4 regions of the Rhizobium sp. 05N49 genome follow, and region 3 is predicted to be linked to each of the others. Evidence: predicted binding sites of a transcription regulator. Region 3 holds the regulator's gene; each other region holds the start of a gene.
What was found. The regulator PhoB, encoded in region 3, activates phosphate uptake and scavenging genes when phosphate is short. The targets are predictions, from matches to a motif close to TGTCATNNANCTGTCAT.

Region 1: a site for PhoB is predicted at 2,930-2,946, ahead of AC1DF8_RS24370 (acid phosphatase). Genes of this name have one in related genera too.
Region 2: a site for PhoB is predicted at 2,062-2,078, ahead of AC1DF8_RS30140 (DUF47 domain-containing protein). Genes of this name have one in related genera too.
Region 4: a site for PhoB is predicted at 3,511-3,527, ahead of ppk2 (polyphosphate kinase 2). Genes of this name have one in related genera too.

What each region holds. Positions count from the first base shown of each region.
Region 1 covers NZ_JBFTME010000013.1:155,539-160,069, reverse strand. Annotated here, with positions in the region: gene AC1DF8_RS24380 (MerR family transcriptional regulator) at 1-215, shown strand, start outside; gene AC1DF8_RS24375 (aldo/keto reductase) at 184-1,179, shown strand; gene AC1DF8_RS24370 (acid phosphatase) at 1,243-2,787, opposite strand; gene AC1DF8_RS24365 (cytochrome-c peroxidase) at 2,999-4,297, shown strand; gene AC1DF8_RS24360 (organic hydroperoxide resistance protein) at 4,355-4,531, opposite strand, start outside.
Region 2 covers NZ_JBFTME010000022.1:34,233-38,763, forward strand. Annotated here, with positions in the region: gene AC1DF8_RS30130 (NUDIX hydrolase) at 1-226, opposite strand, end outside; gene AC1DF8_RS30135 (inorganic phosphate transporter) at 369-1,373, opposite strand; gene AC1DF8_RS30140 (DUF47 domain-containing protein) at 1,373-2,017, opposite strand; gene AC1DF8_RS30145 (NUDIX hydrolase) at 2,132-2,686, shown strand; gene AC1DF8_RS30150 (isocitrate lyase/PEP mutase family protein) at 2,750-3,592, opposite strand; gene AC1DF8_RS30155 (ABC transporter permease) at 3,698-4,459, opposite strand; gene AC1DF8_RS30160 (ABC transporter ATP-binding protein) at 4,456-4,531, opposite strand, start outside.
Region 3 covers NZ_JBFTME010000002.1:479,419-483,949, forward strand. Annotated here, with positions in the region: gene pstB (phosphate ABC transporter ATP-binding protein PstB) at 1-652, shown strand, start outside; gene phoU (phosphate signaling complex protein PhoU) at 697-1,410, shown strand; gene phoB (phosphate regulon transcriptional regulator PhoB) at 1,539-2,222, shown strand; gene AC1DF8_RS06590 (pyrroline-5-carboxylate reductase) at 2,356-3,144, opposite strand; gene AC1DF8_RS06595 (GcrA family cell cycle regulator) at 3,444-3,974, opposite strand; gene AC1DF8_RS06600 (acetylornithine transaminase) at 4,400-4,531, shown strand, end outside.
Region 4 covers NZ_JBFTME010000010.1:76,194-80,724, reverse strand. Annotated here, with positions in the region: gene AC1DF8_RS20665 (ABC transporter ATP-binding protein) at 1-739, shown strand, start outside; gene AC1DF8_RS20660 (ABC transporter permease) at 736-1,620, shown strand; gene AC1DF8_RS20655 (ABC transporter permease) at 1,624-2,466, shown strand; gene ppk2 (polyphosphate kinase 2) at 2,550-3,458, opposite strand; gene AC1DF8_RS20645 (ABC transporter substrate-binding protein) at 3,792-4,531, shown strand, end outside.

The DNA.
Region 1 (4,531 bases), on a different contig from region 3:
TTTATGCAAAGCTTGCCGGTATCGGGAAAGCCACTTTCAGCGAGCGTCGCGAGATGCTCAAAAAGCATCGTGAGCATGTCCGGGCCCATGTGGCCGATCTCGAATCCTGCCTTCGCGTCCTCGACGGCAAAATCGCCTCCTATGAGGAGGCGGAAGAAAGGATGAGAGATGACAAACGGAAGATTGCAGACACGCCGGCTCGGGCAAGGACTTGAGGTCGGGTCGATCGGCCTCGGCTGCATGGGCATGAACTGGGCCTATGGCGCAACGGCGGACGATAGAGGTGAGGCGATCGCCACGATCCATCATGCGCTCGAGCGCGGCGTCACCCTGCTCGATACGGCCGATACCTATGGTCCGCACACCAACGAAGAACTTGTTGGGGAAGCGATCAAGGACCGGCGTGACCAGGTGGTACTGGCAACTAAGTTCGGCATCGTACGCGCAGCAGGAGCGATGCCCGGCGTCAGCGCCCAGTCGGCCAACGGACGGCCAGACTATGCAAAGGCATCCTGCGAAGGGTCTTTGCGCCGGCTCGGCGTCGACCATATCGATCTCTACTATCTCCACCGTGTCGATCCCGATACGCCAATCGAAGAGACGGTGGGCGCGATGAAGGAACTCGTCGAAGCCGGCAAGGTCCGACATATCGGCCTGTCGGAAGCGAGTGCCGAGACGATCCGCAGGGCGCATGCCGTGCATCCCATTACTGCCGTTCAAAGCGAATATTCGCTCTGGTCGCGCGAGCCGGAAGACGGCGTGCTGCAGACGCTGCGTGAACTCGGGATCGGACTTGTCGCCTATTCGCCGCTCGGACGCGGTTTCCTGTCCGGAGTGATCAAGTCTGTCGACGAACTCGCGCCCGGCGACTACAGGCGCAGCTCGCCGCGGTTCATGGGTGAGAACTTGCAGCGGAACCTCGAACTGGTCGCGGTGGTCGAAGAGATTGCGCGCCGCAAGGGCGCAACACCCGCACAGCTGGCGCTCGCCTGGGTGATGGCTCAGGGCGAAGATATCGTGCCTATTCCCGGCACGCGCCGCCGCACGCGGCTCGACGAAAATCTTGGAGCGGCTGCCGTTGATCTGACGCAGCAGGATCTCGAGGAAATCGCCGGCGCCCTGCCCCGCGCTGTCGGAGATCGCTATAGCGAAGTCGGCATGCGCGCGCTCAACGGATAAGACATCCGAAAGCAAGAAGTCTTCTCCCCAATGTCTGGGGAGAAGACAACGTTATCGTGACGATCAGCGCGTCAGGTCGAGCGATGCCGTCAGGTTGCCCATCGGCGGCTCGTTGTTCAGCGCCAGCGCCCTGTCGCGGGCAAGCAGGCCCGGAAGCACCGGCAGGTCGTAACGGGCCGTGATCAGGCGCAGGATCGAGGTCGTGTCATATTGCGTATGATCGACCATGCCGCCCTTGGCATAGGGCGAGATGATGAAGGCTGGAATGCGATTGCCCGGGCCCCAGCGGTCGGCCTTCGGCGGAGCGACGTGATCCCAGAAGCCGCCGTTTTCGTCATAGGTGACGATGACGAGCATATGACCCCATTGCGGGCTCTTTTCGAGATGGGAGACGAGATCGGCGAGGTGCTGGTCACCGCTCGAGACATCGGCGTAGCCACCATGTTCGTTGAGGTTGCCCTGCGGCTTGTAGAAGGAAACGGCCGGCAGTTTGCCGTCGTCGATATCCTTGATGAAGCCTTCGCCGCCGAGGCCGCCGTCCTTCAGATGCTCGGCGCGGGCGGGCGTGCCCGGCGCAAAATTGGCAAAGTAGTTGAAGGGCTGGTGATGGAACTGGAAGTTCGGCACCGGCGTGGCGTTCTTGCCATCGAGGGCTGCCTGCCATGCGCCGCCGTACCATGCCCAGCTGACGCCCTTTAGTGACAGGAGATCGCCGATGGTGATCTCGTGCTGCGGCGGCAAGGTGTTGGGCTGCGAGGGATCGGCATAGGCTGCATCACCGTCCTTGGCCGGTGCATTGGCGCTCGGCTGGTAGGGCGGCTGCATGGTGTTGACGGCATAGAAATCCGGCGTGAGGTTGCCGTCGGAGACGAATTTCGGGGCACCGTCGAGCGCGGATTTTGGTGCATTTTCGGCAACGGTCAGCGAAATGCCGTCGGCATCGACCTTGGCGATCGTGGGCTTGGCGGGGCTCTTGTCGGCATCCGCATAATAGGGTGCGCAAGCGCAGATCAGCTGGAAGTGGTTGAAGAAGGAGCCGCCGAAGCCGCCCTGGAAGAAGTTGTCGGCGAGGACGTATTTCTTGGCGACCTGCCACATGGGCAGGATCGAGCCGTCATAGTGGCCCATGACGAGGCTGCCGGAATCGGCCCAGGCGACGAACTTGTCGTTCTTGCCGCCATCGATCTGCATCTGCTCCTCATAGAAGCGGTGCCAGAGGTCGCGGGTGATGACATTGGTCGATTGAGCAAAGCCCTTGGGATCGTCGATCGAGAAGACGGCATTAGCAAGGTGAGCGGACTGGGCCTCGGTGACGGCGGGTGTCACACCCTTGGCGGTGAGACCGCCCCAGGAAGGCGGCAGTTCGGAAAGCGGCGCGCCATCGCGATCGAGCTGGCGTGCCTGGCTTTCGCTTGCATTGGCGAGGCCGTTGGCGCCCGGAAAGCTGCCATAGAGGTTATCGAAACTGCGGTTTTCAGCGTAGATGACGACGATATTCTGGATCTTGTCCATGCCGGCGGGTGCTGCATGGGCGGCCGTGGCAAGCGCCAGCGGCAGCATGGCCGAGCCGGCCAGCGAAAGATTGCGGAGGAATTTCAGTCTGGTCATGGCGGGATACCTCATGGCTAAGGGGGCGTGGCTAGAGGGGCGTCGGGCGGACGTGGAAAGACCCAGCGCAGGCGAGACGCTATTCCCGCCATCTATCAACTTTGTGACATCGGGCGGGTTGTTGCTGCGGCCGGTACGCGCGCGTCATCAATCTGTTGCAGTCAGGTTCGATCATGAGCATGCATTATGTTAACTCGTTGGAATCGCTGACATGGCGACAAAGATTATCTGGCTTCTGCGGTCCGGACTGGCGCTTGGTCTGGCGGCCAGCACGCTTGGTTTCAGCCTTATTCCCCTGCGGCAAAGCAGCGCGGCCGTCACCGGCGGCGCGCACCCCGGCCCGATGTCGCGGGCACAAGCCTATGCCCGCGCCGAGGCGCTGACGGAACTCGGCCGCAAGATGTTCTTCGATTCCTCGCTTTCGGCCTCCGGCATGCAGGCCTGCGCCTCCTGTCACGACCCGCATCATGGTTTCGCTCCTGATACCGCGACACCGGTCGAAATGGGCGGGGCGCATCTGGACCGGCCGGGCCTGCGCGCGGTGCCGACCTTGCGCTACCTGCAGGCGGTCCCCTCCTTCACCGAACATTTCTACGATTCCGAGGATGAAGGCGACGAGAGCGTCGACAATGGGCCAACGGGCGGCCTGACCTGGGACGGGCGGGTGGACCATGGCTATGACCAGGCGAAGATCCCGCTGCTTTCGCCTTTCGAAATGGGCAACAAGGACGAAAACCAGGTCGTCACCTCGCTCAGCAAGGCAGCCTATTCCGGCGACTTCAGGGAGATTTTCGGCCAGGATGTCTTCGGCAATGCCCGGGATGCGTTCCAAGGGGCAGTCGAGGCGCTCAGCACTTTCGAGCAGAGCGGCGCAGACTTCTATCCCTATTCCAGTCGCTATGACGCCTTTCTTGCCGGCAAGGGCACCCTGACGGCACAGGAGCTTCACGGGCGCGAACTCTTCGAAGACCCGGCCAAGGGAAACTGTTCGAGCTGCCATCTGAGCGAGCCCGCCAATGACGGGGAGCCGCCGCAATTTTCCGACTTCGGCTTCCTCGGTCTCGCGGTACCGCGCAACATGGCAATCCCGGCCAATGCCGACCCCAACTACCATGATCTCGGCCTTTGCGGCCCTCAGCGTACCGATTTCAAGGATCGGCCGGACTATTGCGGTCTGTTCCGCACGCCGACGCTACGCAATGTGGCGCTTAAGAAAAGCTTCTTCCACAATGGCTATTTCCACTCGCTGCGCGACGTCGTCTCCTTCTATGCCACACGCGACAGCGATCCGGGCCGCTGGTATCCGAAGAACGCCGACGGCACGATCCGCAAATATGACGATATACCGGAGGCCTATTGGGGCAATCTCAATCAGGACCCGCCCTTCGGCCGCAAGCCCGGCGATCCGCCGGCACTGACGGAATCGGAAATCGACGATATCGTCGCTTTCCTCGGCACCCTGACCGATGCCGATCAGTTGCCCGGGCCAGCACAGCAGGCGGCGCATTGATCCAAAAGAAAAGGCCGGAGCATTGCCCCGGCCCTTGTTCACTGGCGCAGCAAGTAATCAGGCAACCGTGACCGGAACTTCGGTCGAGGTGCGCATGGCGTGGCTGTAGGGGCAAACGATGTGGGCGGCAGCTGCGAGCTTTTCGGCAGTTTCGCGGTCGACACCCGGGATGTTGACGGTCAGGGCCACTTCGATGCCGAAGCCGCCGCCATCTTCACGCGGGCCGATGCCGAC
Region 2 (4,531 bases), on a different contig from region 3:
GCTTCTTCCTGACCTTGCCCCTGACGCCGGCCTCTTCGGATGCCTCGCGCTGGGCGCAGCGATAGGGCTTTTCCTTTTTCTGGAGATAGCCTTTCGGGATCACCCATCGTCCGGTATCGCGGCTGGTGACGAGCAGGACGCTCAGCCTCCCGCCCCTTTCCACGCGGCAGCAGATGACACCGCACTGGTCGACCCCGCGGCGGCCTGTCCTTGCCGGAGTTTCCACATTCAATTCCGATAAATGCCTGTATGGATGCATCTTTCGCTCGTCTTCGCCTTCTCCTTGCATGGAGAATAGAGCGCAACATCGGATCGAAAATAGTAGCCCCTAAAATTAAGGTATCCGGTGCATCCGGCGGCTGTTGACCTCAGGCAAACAGGCTTGCAATTCCATAGCAGGCGGCAGCGATGGCAGCGGCAGCCGGCATTGTGATGACCCAGGCGATGACGATATTGCCGGCCACACCCCAGCGCACGGCCGAAAGACGCCGCGCTGCTCCCACTCCGATGATCGCGCCGGTGATCGTATGCGTCGTCGACACGGGAATGCCGAGCCAGGTCGCCGCAAACAGCGTCAGCGCGCCGCCGGTCTCGGCGCAGAAACCCTGCATCGGATTGAGCCTTGTGATCTTCGAGCCCATCGTATGCACGATCCGCCAGCCGCCGAAGAGCGTGCCGAGCGCCATCGCCGACTGGCAGGAAATGACCACCCAGAGCGGCACATGGAAGCTCGGGCCAAGCTGACCCTGGCTGAAGAGAAGAACGGCGATGATGCCCATCGTCTTCTGCGCGTCGTTGCCGCCATGGCCGAGCGAATAGAGCGATGCGGAGACGAACTGCATGAAGCGGAAGGTGCGATCGACGGCAAACGGTGTCTGGCGCACGAAGAGCCAGGAGACGACGAGGACGAAGAACAGCGCCAGCAGGAAGCCGATCGCCGGCGACATGAAGATAGCGCCAACCGTCTTCAACAGGCCGCTCCAGACGATGGAGCTGAAGCCGACCTTCGCCCACCCTGCCCCGACGAGCCCGCCGACCAGTGCATGCGAGGAGGAAGAAGGAATGCCGAACAGCCAGGTGACGATGTTCCAGACGATCGCCCCCATCAGCGCCGCAAAGATCACCTGCGGGGAAACGATGGCCGGATCGATGATGCCGGTGCCCAGCGTTTCGGCGACATGAAGGCCGAAGAACAGGAAGGCGATGAAATTGAAGAAGGCCGCCCAGCCGACGGCATATTGCGGCCTGAGGACCCGGGTGGAGACGATGGTCGCAATCGAGTTTGCCGCGTCATGCAAGCCGTTCAGGAAATCGAAGAACAGCGCGACACCGATGAGCCCGATCAGCAGCGGAAGGGAGAGAGAGGCTTCCATCAGACGTTCTCGATGACGACGCCGCTGATTTCATTGGCCACGTCCTCGAACCGGTCCACGATCTTTTCCAGATTGGAATAGATCTCGCTGCCGATCATGTAGGCCATGGCATTGCCGCTGGCCCCATGCCGGCGATAGAGGTCTTTCAGCCCCTCGTCATGCAGCTCGTCGGAACGCCCCTCGACCCGGGTGATCTCCTCGGCGATGACGGCAAGCCGCTGCGCATTGGCGCCCATCTTGTTGAGAAGCGGGATCGCCTCCGCCATCAGGGCCGCCGCCTTGACGATCTCCCCGCCCATGTCCTGCATCAGCGGGTCGAAACTCGTCCGCTCGAACAGGCGGATGATCTTCACCGTCTTGTGCATCATGTCGATGGCATCGTCCATGGACTGGATCAGGTCCTTGATATCGCCGCGATCGAAGGGTGTGATGAAGCTGCGCCTGACGGCCACAAGCACTTCGCGGGTGATGTCGTCGGCCTGGTCCTCGAGCGCGATGATCCGATCGCAATTTTCCTGAACCGCCTCGCCTTTCAGCAGCCTTTCCATCGCATGGGCGGCAGCGACGACCGTTTCCGAATGCCGGCAGAACATGTCGAAGAAGCGGTCCTCCCGCGGCATCATCTTGCGAAACACGCTCATCATCTCGGGCGATCCTTCCTGAAGCGGACATGGCAGTCACAAGAGACTGTCACAAATCTGTCATAAAACGTCGCAGGCAATTGATCGAAAATGCAGAAATTGACAATGCTTGATGTCATGAAATCCAGCAAAAAAGGCGCAAAACCTCGCGCCGCCACCCCAAAGCCGCTACTGAAGCAACTTGCCGAAAGGCCCGAGAAGCTTTTCTCCGGCGCCTTTCGCCAGCAATATGGCGCTCTCTGCTTCCGTTATCGAAACAACGATCCCGAAAGCGATCATCGCGAAATCGAAGTCCTCGTGGTCACCACCCGCGACAGCGGCCGCTGGATCATTCCCAAGGGCTGGCCGATGAAAAAGAAGAAGCCGGATGAGGCGGCCGCCATCGAGGCCTGGGAGGAAGCCGGCGTGCGCGGGACGGTCAGCAAAAAGCCGGTCGGTCGCTACACCTATCTCAAGGAACTGGACGACGGCGACGTTGTTCCCTGCATCGTCGATATCTTTCAGATCGAGGTAGACCGCACGCAGGGGCAGTTCCGCGAGGTCGGCCAGCGCGTGCTGGACTGGGTGAGCCCGGATGAAGCGGCCCGACGCGTACGCGAACTGGAACTGAAGTCTTTGCTTGTCGATTTCCGCCCGCGGTACGGCAAGCGGCAGGGCAAGAAGAAGGGCTGACCGGCAGACATCCGGATTTTGTCAGCCCTTATCGATCCGCAATGAGATACCACCGATCCAGCCCTACTCCCGGTCGCCCCGCTTCTCCTGCGACATGAGTCGGCTGAGCGTGGCCGCCGGGATCGCCTCGGCCGCATAGTCAAAGGTCCCCGATGATTTCACCTCCTCGGCCGCCCGCAGTAGTGCGCCGAGCGCCGCGCGAGCAAAGGATCCGCCCACGCTCACCCGGCGCACGCCCGCCGCCGAGAGTTCGGCAACGCTATAGCGCGGCCCCTTCAGCCCCATTACCACATTGACCGGCTTGTCCACGGCAGCGCAGACGGTTCGGATGGCGTCGATATCGGGCAGTCCTGGTGCGTAGAGCACATCGGCGCCTGCTGCCGAGAAGGCATGCAGCCGCTTGATCGTGTCATCGAGATCGGGCCGCTCCCAGAGAAAATTCTCTGCCCTCGCCGTCAGCAGGAAAGGCAGTTTCCGCGCCGCTTCAGCCGCCGCCTGGACCCGCTCGACGGCGTGCGAGAGATCATAGATCGGCCTTGCCGGATCGCCGGTGGCATCTTCGATCGATCCGCCGACCAGCCCCGCCGCAGTGGCCAGCCGGATCGTTTCGGCGCAGATCTCAGGTGCTGCGCCGAACCCGTCCTCGAGATCGGCGGATACGGGAAGATCGCTCGCCTCGACGATCTCAGCGGCATTGTCGAGGATCTCGCCGCGCGTCAGGCTCGCAAAGGAATCCCGCTTGCCCTTCGAAAAGGCATAGCCAGCGCTGGTCGTCGCCAGAGCCTCGAAACCAAGGCCTGTCAGGATCCGCGCCGAGCCGGCATCCCATGGGTTCGGAATGATAAATGCCTCATCCCGATGATGCAGCGCCTTGAACCGCTCAAACTTTGTCTGTTGCTCCGCCACGACTCTCCTCCTCCGCATGTAACAGCGAGGTCAGACTAACAGTCGCGAACAAAATGTGAACAACTTTGTTCCGCCTCTGCGGATTTTGCGGACGGCGCTCCCCGGTCAGTTCCGCAGCCTGTACCCGGTCTTGAAGATCCACCCGAGCGTGCTCAGGCAAACCACCAGAAACAGCGAGATCATCCCGAGGCTGACCAGCGGGTTCACATCCGCAATCCCGTAAAAACTCCACCTGAAGCCACTGACCAGGTAGAGCACCGGGTTGAAATGGCTCACCGCCTGCCAGAAGGGCGGCAGCATGTTGATCGAGTAGAAGCTGCCGCCGAGGAAGGTCAGCGGTGGCACGACCAGCATGGGGATGAGGTTCAGCTGCTCGAAATTCGTCGCCCAGATGCCGATCATGAAGCCGAACAGGCTGAAACTGATTGCCGTCAGCAGGAAGAACAGCACCATCATGAACGGGTGCTCGATGCGGACGTCGACGAAGAGATTGGCGGTCAAGAGGATGATGACGCCGATGATCAGGCCCTTGGTCGCCGCCGCCCCGACATAGCCGATCAATATTTCCGTCATCGCGACGGGTGCCGAGAGAATCTCGTAGATCGTACCGGTGAATTTCGGGAAATAGATGCCGAATGAGCCGTTGCCGATGCACTGGCCGAGCAGCGTCAGCATGATAAGGCCGGGCGTGATGAAGGCACCGTAGGAGACGCCCTCAACCTCCTGGATGCGCGAGCCGACGGCAGCGCCGAAGACGATGAAATAGAGCGAGGTGGAAATGACGGGCGAAATGACGCTCTGCAGCAGCGTGCGCCGCGTGCGCGACATCTCGAAATAATAGATCGACTTGATCGCCTCGAAGTTCATTTTGCGGCTCCTACCAGCGATACGAATATGTCTTCGAGCGAGCTTTGCCGCGTCGAGAGATCCCGGAAATGG
Region 3 (4,531 bases):
CGGCCCCTCGGGCTGCGGCAAGTCCACCTTCCTGCGTTCGCTGAACCGCATGAACGACACGATCGACGGCTGCCGCGTGACCGGCAAGATCACGCTCGACACGGATGATATCTACGATCCCGATATCGACGTCGTCGAACTCCGCGCCCGCGTCGGCATGGTGTTCCAGAAGCCGAACCCGTTCCCGAAGACGATCTATGAAAACGTCTCCTACGGCCCGCGCATTCACGGTCTGGCAAAGTCCAAGGCCGACCTCGACCAGATCGTCGAGACCAGCCTGCAGCGCGCCGGCCTCTGGAACGAGGTCAAGGACCGCGTGCATGAATCCGGTACCGGCCTTTCCGGTGGTCAGCAGCAGCGTCTGTGCATCGCACGCGCTGTCGCCGTCAGCCCGGAAGTCATCCTGATGGACGAGCCCTGCTCGGCGCTCGACCCGATCGCGACTGCAAAGGTCGAAGAGCTGATCCACGAGCTGCGTGAAAACTACACGATCGTCATTGTGACGCATTCCATGCAGCAGGCCGCGCGCGTATCACAGCGTACGGCCATGTTCCACCTCGGCAACCTGGTCGAGGAAAACGATACTGACAAGATGTTCACCAATCCGGACGATCCGCGCACCCAGGACTATATCATGGGCCGGTTCGGCTGATTTTGGCAATGTGAAGCCTTCCCGATTTTCGAGGACAAAGCCCCATGGCATCGACACATATTTTTTCCGCCTATGACGACGATCTGAAGTTCCTGTCCCGGCGCATTTCCGAGATGGGTGGTCTTGCCGAACAGATGGGCGCCGACGCAATTCGCGCGCTGGTCAACGGTGACACCGCACTCGCTCAGAAGGTCATTTCCGACGACGTGATCCTCGATCACGCTGAACGCGAGATCAACGACAAGGCGATCGTCACGATCGCCCGCCGCCAGCCGATGGCCTCCGACCTTCGCGAGATCATGGGTTCGATCCGCATCGCCGCCGACCTCGAGCGCGTCGGCGATCTCGGCAAGAACACGGCAAAGCGCGTCATCGCGGTGCAGAGCACCGGCGTTCCGCGCAAGCTCGCCCGCGGTCTCGAGCATCTCTCCGAACTGGCGCTGGTCCAGCTTAAGGAAGTGCTCGACGTCTACACCAATCGCTCGGCCGACAAGGCCAAGTCCATCCGCGAGCGCGACGACGAGATCGACGCGATGTACACCTCGCTGTTCCGCGAACTCCTCACCTACATGATGGAAGATCCGCGCAACATCACGAGCTGCACGCATCTTCTCTTCTGCGCCAAGAACATCGAGCGCATCGGCGACCACGCGACCAACATCGCCGAGACGATCTACTACATGGCAACCGGCGCCCAGCCGGAGGGCGAGCGTCCGAAGGACGACAGCTCCAATACCGTTGGTGCGGTCACGGAGTAATCCGGACCTGCCGATTGCGTGCGCGCCCCGTCGGGGCGCGCAAGGGTCGCAGCCAATTCCGAGTCTTGCATGGTCCCTTGCTTAAATCACCCCCGGTTTAAGGATCATGCATTAGGAGACTGACACGCATGATCCCAAGAGTTGCAGTTGTTGAAGATGAAGAGGCGCTGAGCGTGCTTCTCCGCTACAACCTCGAAGCCGAAGGTTTCGAGGTGGATACGATCCTTCGTGGCGACGAAGCCGAAATCCGGCTTCAGGAGCGCACGCCGGACCTGCTCATCCTTGACTGGATGCTGCCGGGCGTTTCCGGCATCGAGCTCTGCCGCCGGCTGCGCATGCGGCCGGAAACCGAGCGCCTGCCGATCATCATGCTGACGGCGCGCGGTGAAGAGAGCGAGCGCGTTCGCGGTCTTTCGACCGGCGCGGACGACTATGTCGTCAAGCCCTTCTCCACGCCGGAACTCGTCGCCCGCGTCAAGGCGATGCTCCGACGCGCCCGTCCCGAGGTGCTCTCCACCGTTCTGAAATGTGGTGATATCGAGCTCGATCGCGAAACGCACCGCGTCCATCGCAAGAGCCGCGAAGTCCGCCTCGGCCCGACCGAATTCCGCCTGCTGGAATTCCTGATGTCCTCGCCGGGCCGCGTCTTCTCCCGCTCGCAGCTTCTCGACGGCGTCTGGGGCCATGATATTTACGTGGACGAGCGCACCGTCGACGTCCATGTCGGCCGCCTGCGCAAGGCGCTGAATTTCTCCAACATGCAGGATGTCATCCGCACCGTGCGCGGCGCGGGATATTCCATGGAAGCTTAAGCTTAATCCGAGTGATCGGAGGTCCAGACGGGTCGCTCGCTTGCCGGGCGGCCCGTTTGTCTATCTGGCACCCCTAGCTCCTTACGAAAGCCGACACCAGGCGCCGAAAGCGAACCTCGAAAGGATCTGCTTTTTACAGACGGATGCGCACAAGAATTCGATCAAGAGCCTTTTGCAGAGCCGCAGTGCCGCCAAACGCACGAAAGTCTTCGAGCACCTGTTCGTTCAATCCGCCCTTGGTCGAATGCTCGCCGATGAGTTCATCGAAACTCGCGACAGGTTTTGAACGGGCAGCATGGGCGAGGCCGGAAAACAATTGACGGAGGTAGGCGTCGCCAGCCGTTCCCGAGAGCCCCTTGCTCTGCAGCCAGGTCGACGTCGCGTCCAGGATGCCGAAATAGCTGGCCATCAGGCAGCTCGCCACCGCGAGAAGTTCGAACTCCTGCTTGTCTTCAACCTGGATCGCCGTTCCGAGCGCCGAAAAGAGGGTGTGGGAGACCTCGTCGGGCGGGTAGATCGCAGTCGCCCCCTGGAGATCGGCGACGAACGGAAGTGGAATTGCCAGGCTCAGGCGAACCGGCCGATCGATCCACGCCAGCAGTTGATCCATTGGCGTAGCCGCGACAAAGCTGATGACATGGTGGCCCGGCCGAAATCGAAGCGAGCGGATGACCTCCTCGGCAATTTGCGGCCTCACTGCCAAAAATACGAGATCGGAGCGGTCGAGAACATCCTGGTTGCCCACAGCGATAGACACATTCCCGTTTGCCGCCGCGAGCCGGGAGGCGACGCCTGCGTTACGAGGTGACAGCGCGATGGGTGCGTCGCGAAACGCTGTCTTGCCCAATCCGGTGACGACAGCCTCGGTAATCGTGCCCGCCCCGACGAACCCCATTGTCATCCGCTTTGGATCGATCTCCATTGGCACCCCCAAGCGACTATGTGCGCCGTGCTACTCGACCAGAATACCGCATCTGTATCAGAATATCGCGCTACAGCGCTATGACCCACCGGTCCATGCCAGCCCTGGGGCTGAAACGCATCGATGGTCTTGGCCACATAAGTTCGTATTGTCAGGCAGGTGGATGCAGGCAGAGATCGGCCTTCCGCAGATCGTGGTCAGGAACCGTTTTCCGCCGTTCCTGTGCCGGCTAAAAAATCACCCCTCCGCGCAAGGCGAGGAGGGGTGATGATACATCGCGTCTGTTGGAAGATCGCGGATTAGGCGACCCGGACAGCCTTGCGGCGTTCGCTCACCGGCTGATAGGCGAGACGCTGGTGGTAGTTGCAATAGGGCGATGAATCCGGGGAGTCGCAGCCGCAGAAGTAGAAATCGTCCTTCAGCGGATCGCCGACCGGCCACTTGCAGGTGCGCTCCGTCAGTTCCGTCAGGCCGAGGCGGCGCGAAATAGGCACGACCACGTTTTTGGCCGGCACGTATTCCATTTCCTCGACCGTTTCGATCTCGATCTCTTCCTTCAGCATCGTTGCGCCCTGCTGGCGCGTCACGGTGCGGGTGGCGATGCGAGATGCATAGTTCGGGGCGCGGGGCGCAGAGGTGTTGCGCTTGGGCGCACGCGCCGTGGTTGCGGTTCCGCCGGCCTTGGCGCGGCCGGGAAGACTGAGCCGGTGAACCTTGCCGATAACAGCGTTTCTACTTACTCCGCCAAGTTGCGCAGCGATCTGGCTGGCACTCAGTCCCTCCGACCAAAGCTTCTTGAGCTTTTCGACACGCTCGTCTGTCCAGTTCATGCCCTGTCTCCACCTTTCGCGTTGGTGATGGCAGAATCCCTCACCGTTGCCTCGGAAGCCTCCGAAGCAAGAAACGCCTGATCAATTTTGGTGACTAGTTCCGCCGCATGCAGTCTAGTAATTGAACTTTAACCTAGTGTGAGCCTGACTCTGTGACAAGAGTCGCAGGAATCCGATGAATCCGAATTCGTAGTTTTCCCCAACTTGCTTCCCGGGAGAGTCATTTCTGCAACATTAGCTGTTGATAGACCTGTAATGCGGATTGCAGGCTTGACGCATGCGCTAAATCCTCAGTTTTGTTGACATTGCAGTGCGAAAAGTAAATAGTGCTTCAGGCCGCCGAAAGGCGGCATTTTTAATTTTTCGGACCTGGTTTTCTTAGCCGGAGTCCGTTGCCTCAGAGCCTGATTGAAGGAGATCGCGCCATGGCTGAAGCCTCGCCGCTTTATGATACCTATTCTCGTGCCCCGCTGCGGTTCGAGCGAGGTGAAGGCGTCTGGCTGATCACCGAAACCGGCGAGCGATATCTGGATTTTGGCGCGGGCGTTGCCGTCACC
Region 4 (4,531 bases), on a different contig from region 3:
CAGCGGCACGGAAGCCGACAAGCGCATCATCGATGCGCTGGCGCTCGTGCGTCTTGAAAGTCAGGCGGACAAGCTGCCCGGCCAGCTCTCCGGCGGCCAGCAGCAGCGTGTCGCCATTGCCCGCGCAATCGTCATCCGCCCGCCGATCGTGTTGATGGACGAGCCGCTCTCCAACCTCGACGCCAAGCTGCGCCTGGAAATGCGCGCCGAAATCCGCGGTATCCACGACCAGATCGGCTCGACGACCATCTATGTCACGCATGACCAGGACGAAGCCCTGTCGCTTGCCGACCGCATCGTTGTCATGAGCCAGGGTCATATCCAGCAGATCGGCACGCCTCAGGATCTCTACCAGCGCCCGGTCAATCTCAACGTCGCCGATTTCATGGGCTTCCGCACCCGCATTCCCGGGCGCGTCGTCTCCATCTCCGGCACCGAGGCCGAAATCGAGGCCGCGGGTGCGCGACTGACCGGCACGATGCGCGACACATTGAAGGTCGGCGATGCCGCAGTGCTCTCCGTGCGTCCCGAAGATCTCGTTGCGACCACCGACGACAGCGGCATTCCCGTCATTGTCGCGAACACCGAATATCGCGGGCGTGCCTTCTTCGGTATGGCCCGTTCGGCGGACGGATCGGAGCTGTATTTCCGCTCCGATGATGCGTTGCCGCGCGGCTCTGCCACCACTCTGCAGCCCGTCGCGGGGCGCTCGCTGGTCTTCAAAGGGGCGCCAGCATGAATGGCGGTCCCTCACTGAAAACCCGGCTTGCCGCTCAGGGCCTTGACGGCACGACATTGCTGGTGCTGCCAGGCCTGATCTTCATGATCGCCCTCTTCATCTACCCCTTCGTCTACGGCGTTGCGGATTCACTGATGCCGAAGGATGGCGGCGTTTGGTACGAAAATTACGCGAAATTCTTCTCGGACCAGTTCCAGTACGGCACGATCGCCAATACGATGTGGCTTGCCTTGCCGGTCACGATCGTCAACCTGGCCTTCGCAGTCCCGGTTGCGTTTCGCGTCCGACTGATGCGGCGACAGCGGCTACTGACGACGATCCTCGTACTGCCGATTACGCTCGGTACTGTCTTCGTCGCCGATGGTCTGCTGACTTTTCTCGGCCCGCGCGGCTGGTTCAACGAGACGCTCATCCTGTTCGGCATCCTGGATTCACCGGTCAAGCTCACCAACAATTACTGGGGTGTTTTCGCCTCGCTGCTGATTACCGGCTTCCCCTTCGCCTTCCTGCTGACGTTGTCCTATATCACCGGCATCGACCCGGCGATCGAGCAGGCTGCCGCCACGCTCGGCGCCAATGCACGGCAGCGCTTTACGCGCGTGTTCCTGCCGCTCCTGGTGCCCGGTCTCGCCGTGACTTTCTGCCTTTCCTTCGTGCAGGCTTTTGCCGTCTTCCCGTCCGCCGTCCTGCTCGGCGCGCCGGCTGGTCCGACGCGCGTCATCTCGATTGCAGCCTATCAAGCCGCCTTCGAGCAATATGATCATTCCTACGGCACGGCGATCGCCATTATCATGGGTGGCGTCGAGCTCATTGTTGTCGTCGCCGTCCTCGGTGCGCGTTCCTTCTTCTACCGCGGCCCGGCCGGCGGCACGAAAGGCTAAGCCATGATCCGTGACCAGGGCCTTACCTCGAAGATCTGGCGCATCGCCGTCTGGGCGCTCGCGACCCTCTTTGTCCTCAACCTGCTTGCGGTCATCGCGGCCGTGATCGTCAACTCTTTCGCCACACGCTGGCTCGGCACATGGCTGCCGCGCGGCTGGACGGATCGTTGGTATTTCAGCGCCTGGAGCGAATTCCAGCTATCCAGCGTCGTCATCGTTACCTTCGAGATGGCCTTTGTCGTCGTCATCATCTCGGGCATTCTGGGCGTATTGACAGCCTATGCTCTGGCGCGGCGCGATTTCCCGGGCAAGCGCGCCATCATTCTGCTCTTCCTGCTGCCGCTGCTGATCCCACCGCTGACCTACGGCATTCCGCTGGCAACAGTGCTCTACCAGCTCGGGCTCGGCGGCACCTTCTGGGGCGTCGTGCTGATCAACCTCGTGCCGTCTTTCCCCTTCGTCGTGCTCGTCATGATCCCGTTCATCGAGCAGATCGATCCACGCATTGAGGCCGCCGCCCGTGTCTTCGGTGCCGGCACCACCAGCCTCTTTATCCGCATTCTGCTGCCGCTCCTGCTGCCCGGCATGCTGGCAGCACTTCTGCTCGTGCTGGTGCGCACGCTCGCGATGTTCGAGCTGACCTTCCTCATCGCCGGACCGCAGACCCAGACGCTTGTCGTCTCTCTCTATTATGCGGTCTTCGCATCCGGCGTACGAGCCAGCCAATCAATCGATGCGATGGCGGTGATCTATATGGTGACGACGCTCTTCTGGCTCATCATCGCGCTGCAATTCGTCAATCCGACCCAGATCGTCGCCCGCGCCAAGCAGCAATCGGCGCATTGAGGCATGTCGCGCAACGCGTGAATCAGTTTTGCGCGACATGCTGAAAAGGCGCTGCTGCCGGAAACCGGCCGCAGCCACTTCAATCAGTAGACTTCGGGAACATACATTTCCGGCGGAACCGGGGTGCGGTGGTAGTCATCGTGACGCACGCGATCCGGCAGCACGATCCCTTCCTTCGGAACGTCCTCATACGGGATCTGGCCGAGCAGATGGGCAATGCAATTGAGGCGCGCGCGTTTCTTGTCGACGGCCTGAACAACCCACCACGGCGCTTCCTCAATATGGGTGCGGGCGAGCATTTCTTCCTTGGCCTTGGTATATTCCTCCCAATGGACGCGGCTCTGCAGGTCCATCGGCGAGAGCTTCCACTGCTTCAGCGGATCGTGGATGCGCATATTGAAGCGGAACTCCTGCTCCTCATCGGTGATCGAGAACCAGTACTTGATGAGGATGATGCCGGAGCGGACCAGCATGCGCTCGAATTCCGGCACGGAGCGGAAGAACTCTTCCAGCTCGTCCTTCGTGCAGAAGCCCATGACCCGCTCGACGCCGGCACGGTTGTACCAACTGCGGTCGAAGAGCACCATCTCGCCCGCCGACGGCAGATGCGGCGTGTAGCGCTGAAAATACCACTGGTTCCGCTCGCGTTCGGTCGGCGCCGGCAGCGCCACGACGCGGCAGACGCGCGGATTGAGGCGTTGGGTCACGCGCTTGATTGCACCACCCTTGCCGGCGGAATCGCGGCCCTCGAAAAGCACGACCACCTTCAACTTCTTGTAGTGGACCCAGTCCTGAAGGCGAACCAGCTCATGCTGCAGACGGAAGAGCTCGCGGAAATAGAGTTTGCGCTCGAGCGTCTGTTCCGCCTCGCCGGACATGCCCTCGGCGACCAGCTCGTCGAGCCGGTCCTCCTCCATCTGCATTTCCAGCTCCTCGTCGAAGCTGTCGGCGATTTCGTTCTTGATACGGTCGAGCTGAGTGTTTTCGATCATGGCACGCTCCCTGTTCAATTCGCTCGATAAAGCACGTTCTCGCCATAGCTATATGACAGAGTTGCGACGATCGAAAATTTGCTTTGACAAAACGCAAAACTGGCAAGCGCAAGAGACCGTCCGCCGAGCCTTTCGTGATCAGTCTGCCAGGCATGGTTTGCAGGTCTGACAGGTAGCGGCAGCTTGTACCATGTCAAGTTTTATGTATACATTGACGTCGCTGAGCAATTTTCGCGACAATGGCGTTTTCCTCTGGAGGAGAGAAGAAAAACGTTCAGGTCGCGGCATATCTCCGGGAGAGAGATATGATGCGCAACAATGGGAGGAGTATACATGATTTCGTTTTCAAGAAGACTATTGATAGCAGGCGCGGCGCTCGCCACGCTTGCTGGGGTGCCTGCATTTGCGCAGGAAACGGTGAAGATCGGCGTGATCCTGCCGATGACAGGTCCTTTTGCCTCAACCGGCCGTCAGGTCGAGGCCGGCGCGCGCGCATACATGGCAATCAATGGCGACACGGTTGCAGGCAAGAAGATCGAGCTCGTGCTGCGTGACGACGCGGGCACGGCCGACCAGACCCGCCGCATCGCCCAGGAACTCGTCGTCAATGATGGCGTCAAGATGCTCGTCGGCTTCGGCCTGACGCCGCTTGCCATGGGTGTCGCCCCGGTTCTCAACCAGGCAAAGGTTCCGGCGATCATCACCTCGGCCACGACCTCGGCCATCATGAAACAGTCGCCCTATTTCGTGCGCACCTCGATGGGCGGTCCGCAATCCGTCGTTCCGGTCGCCACCTGGGCAGTCCAGAACAACCTCAAGCGGGTCGTCACCCTGGTGACAGACTATGGGCCGGGCATCGACATCGAGAAGGGCTTTACCGACCAGTTCAAGAAAGAAGGCGGCACGGTTGTCGAAGCACTCCGCGTTCCCCTGCAGAACCCCGATTTTGCACCCTTCCTTCAGCGTGTACGCGACGCTAAGCCCGATGCCCTCTTCGTCTTCGTGCCATCAGGTGTCGGCGCAATCTTCATGAAGCAGTTCGTCGATCGCGGTCTTGCCGATGCCGGCATCAA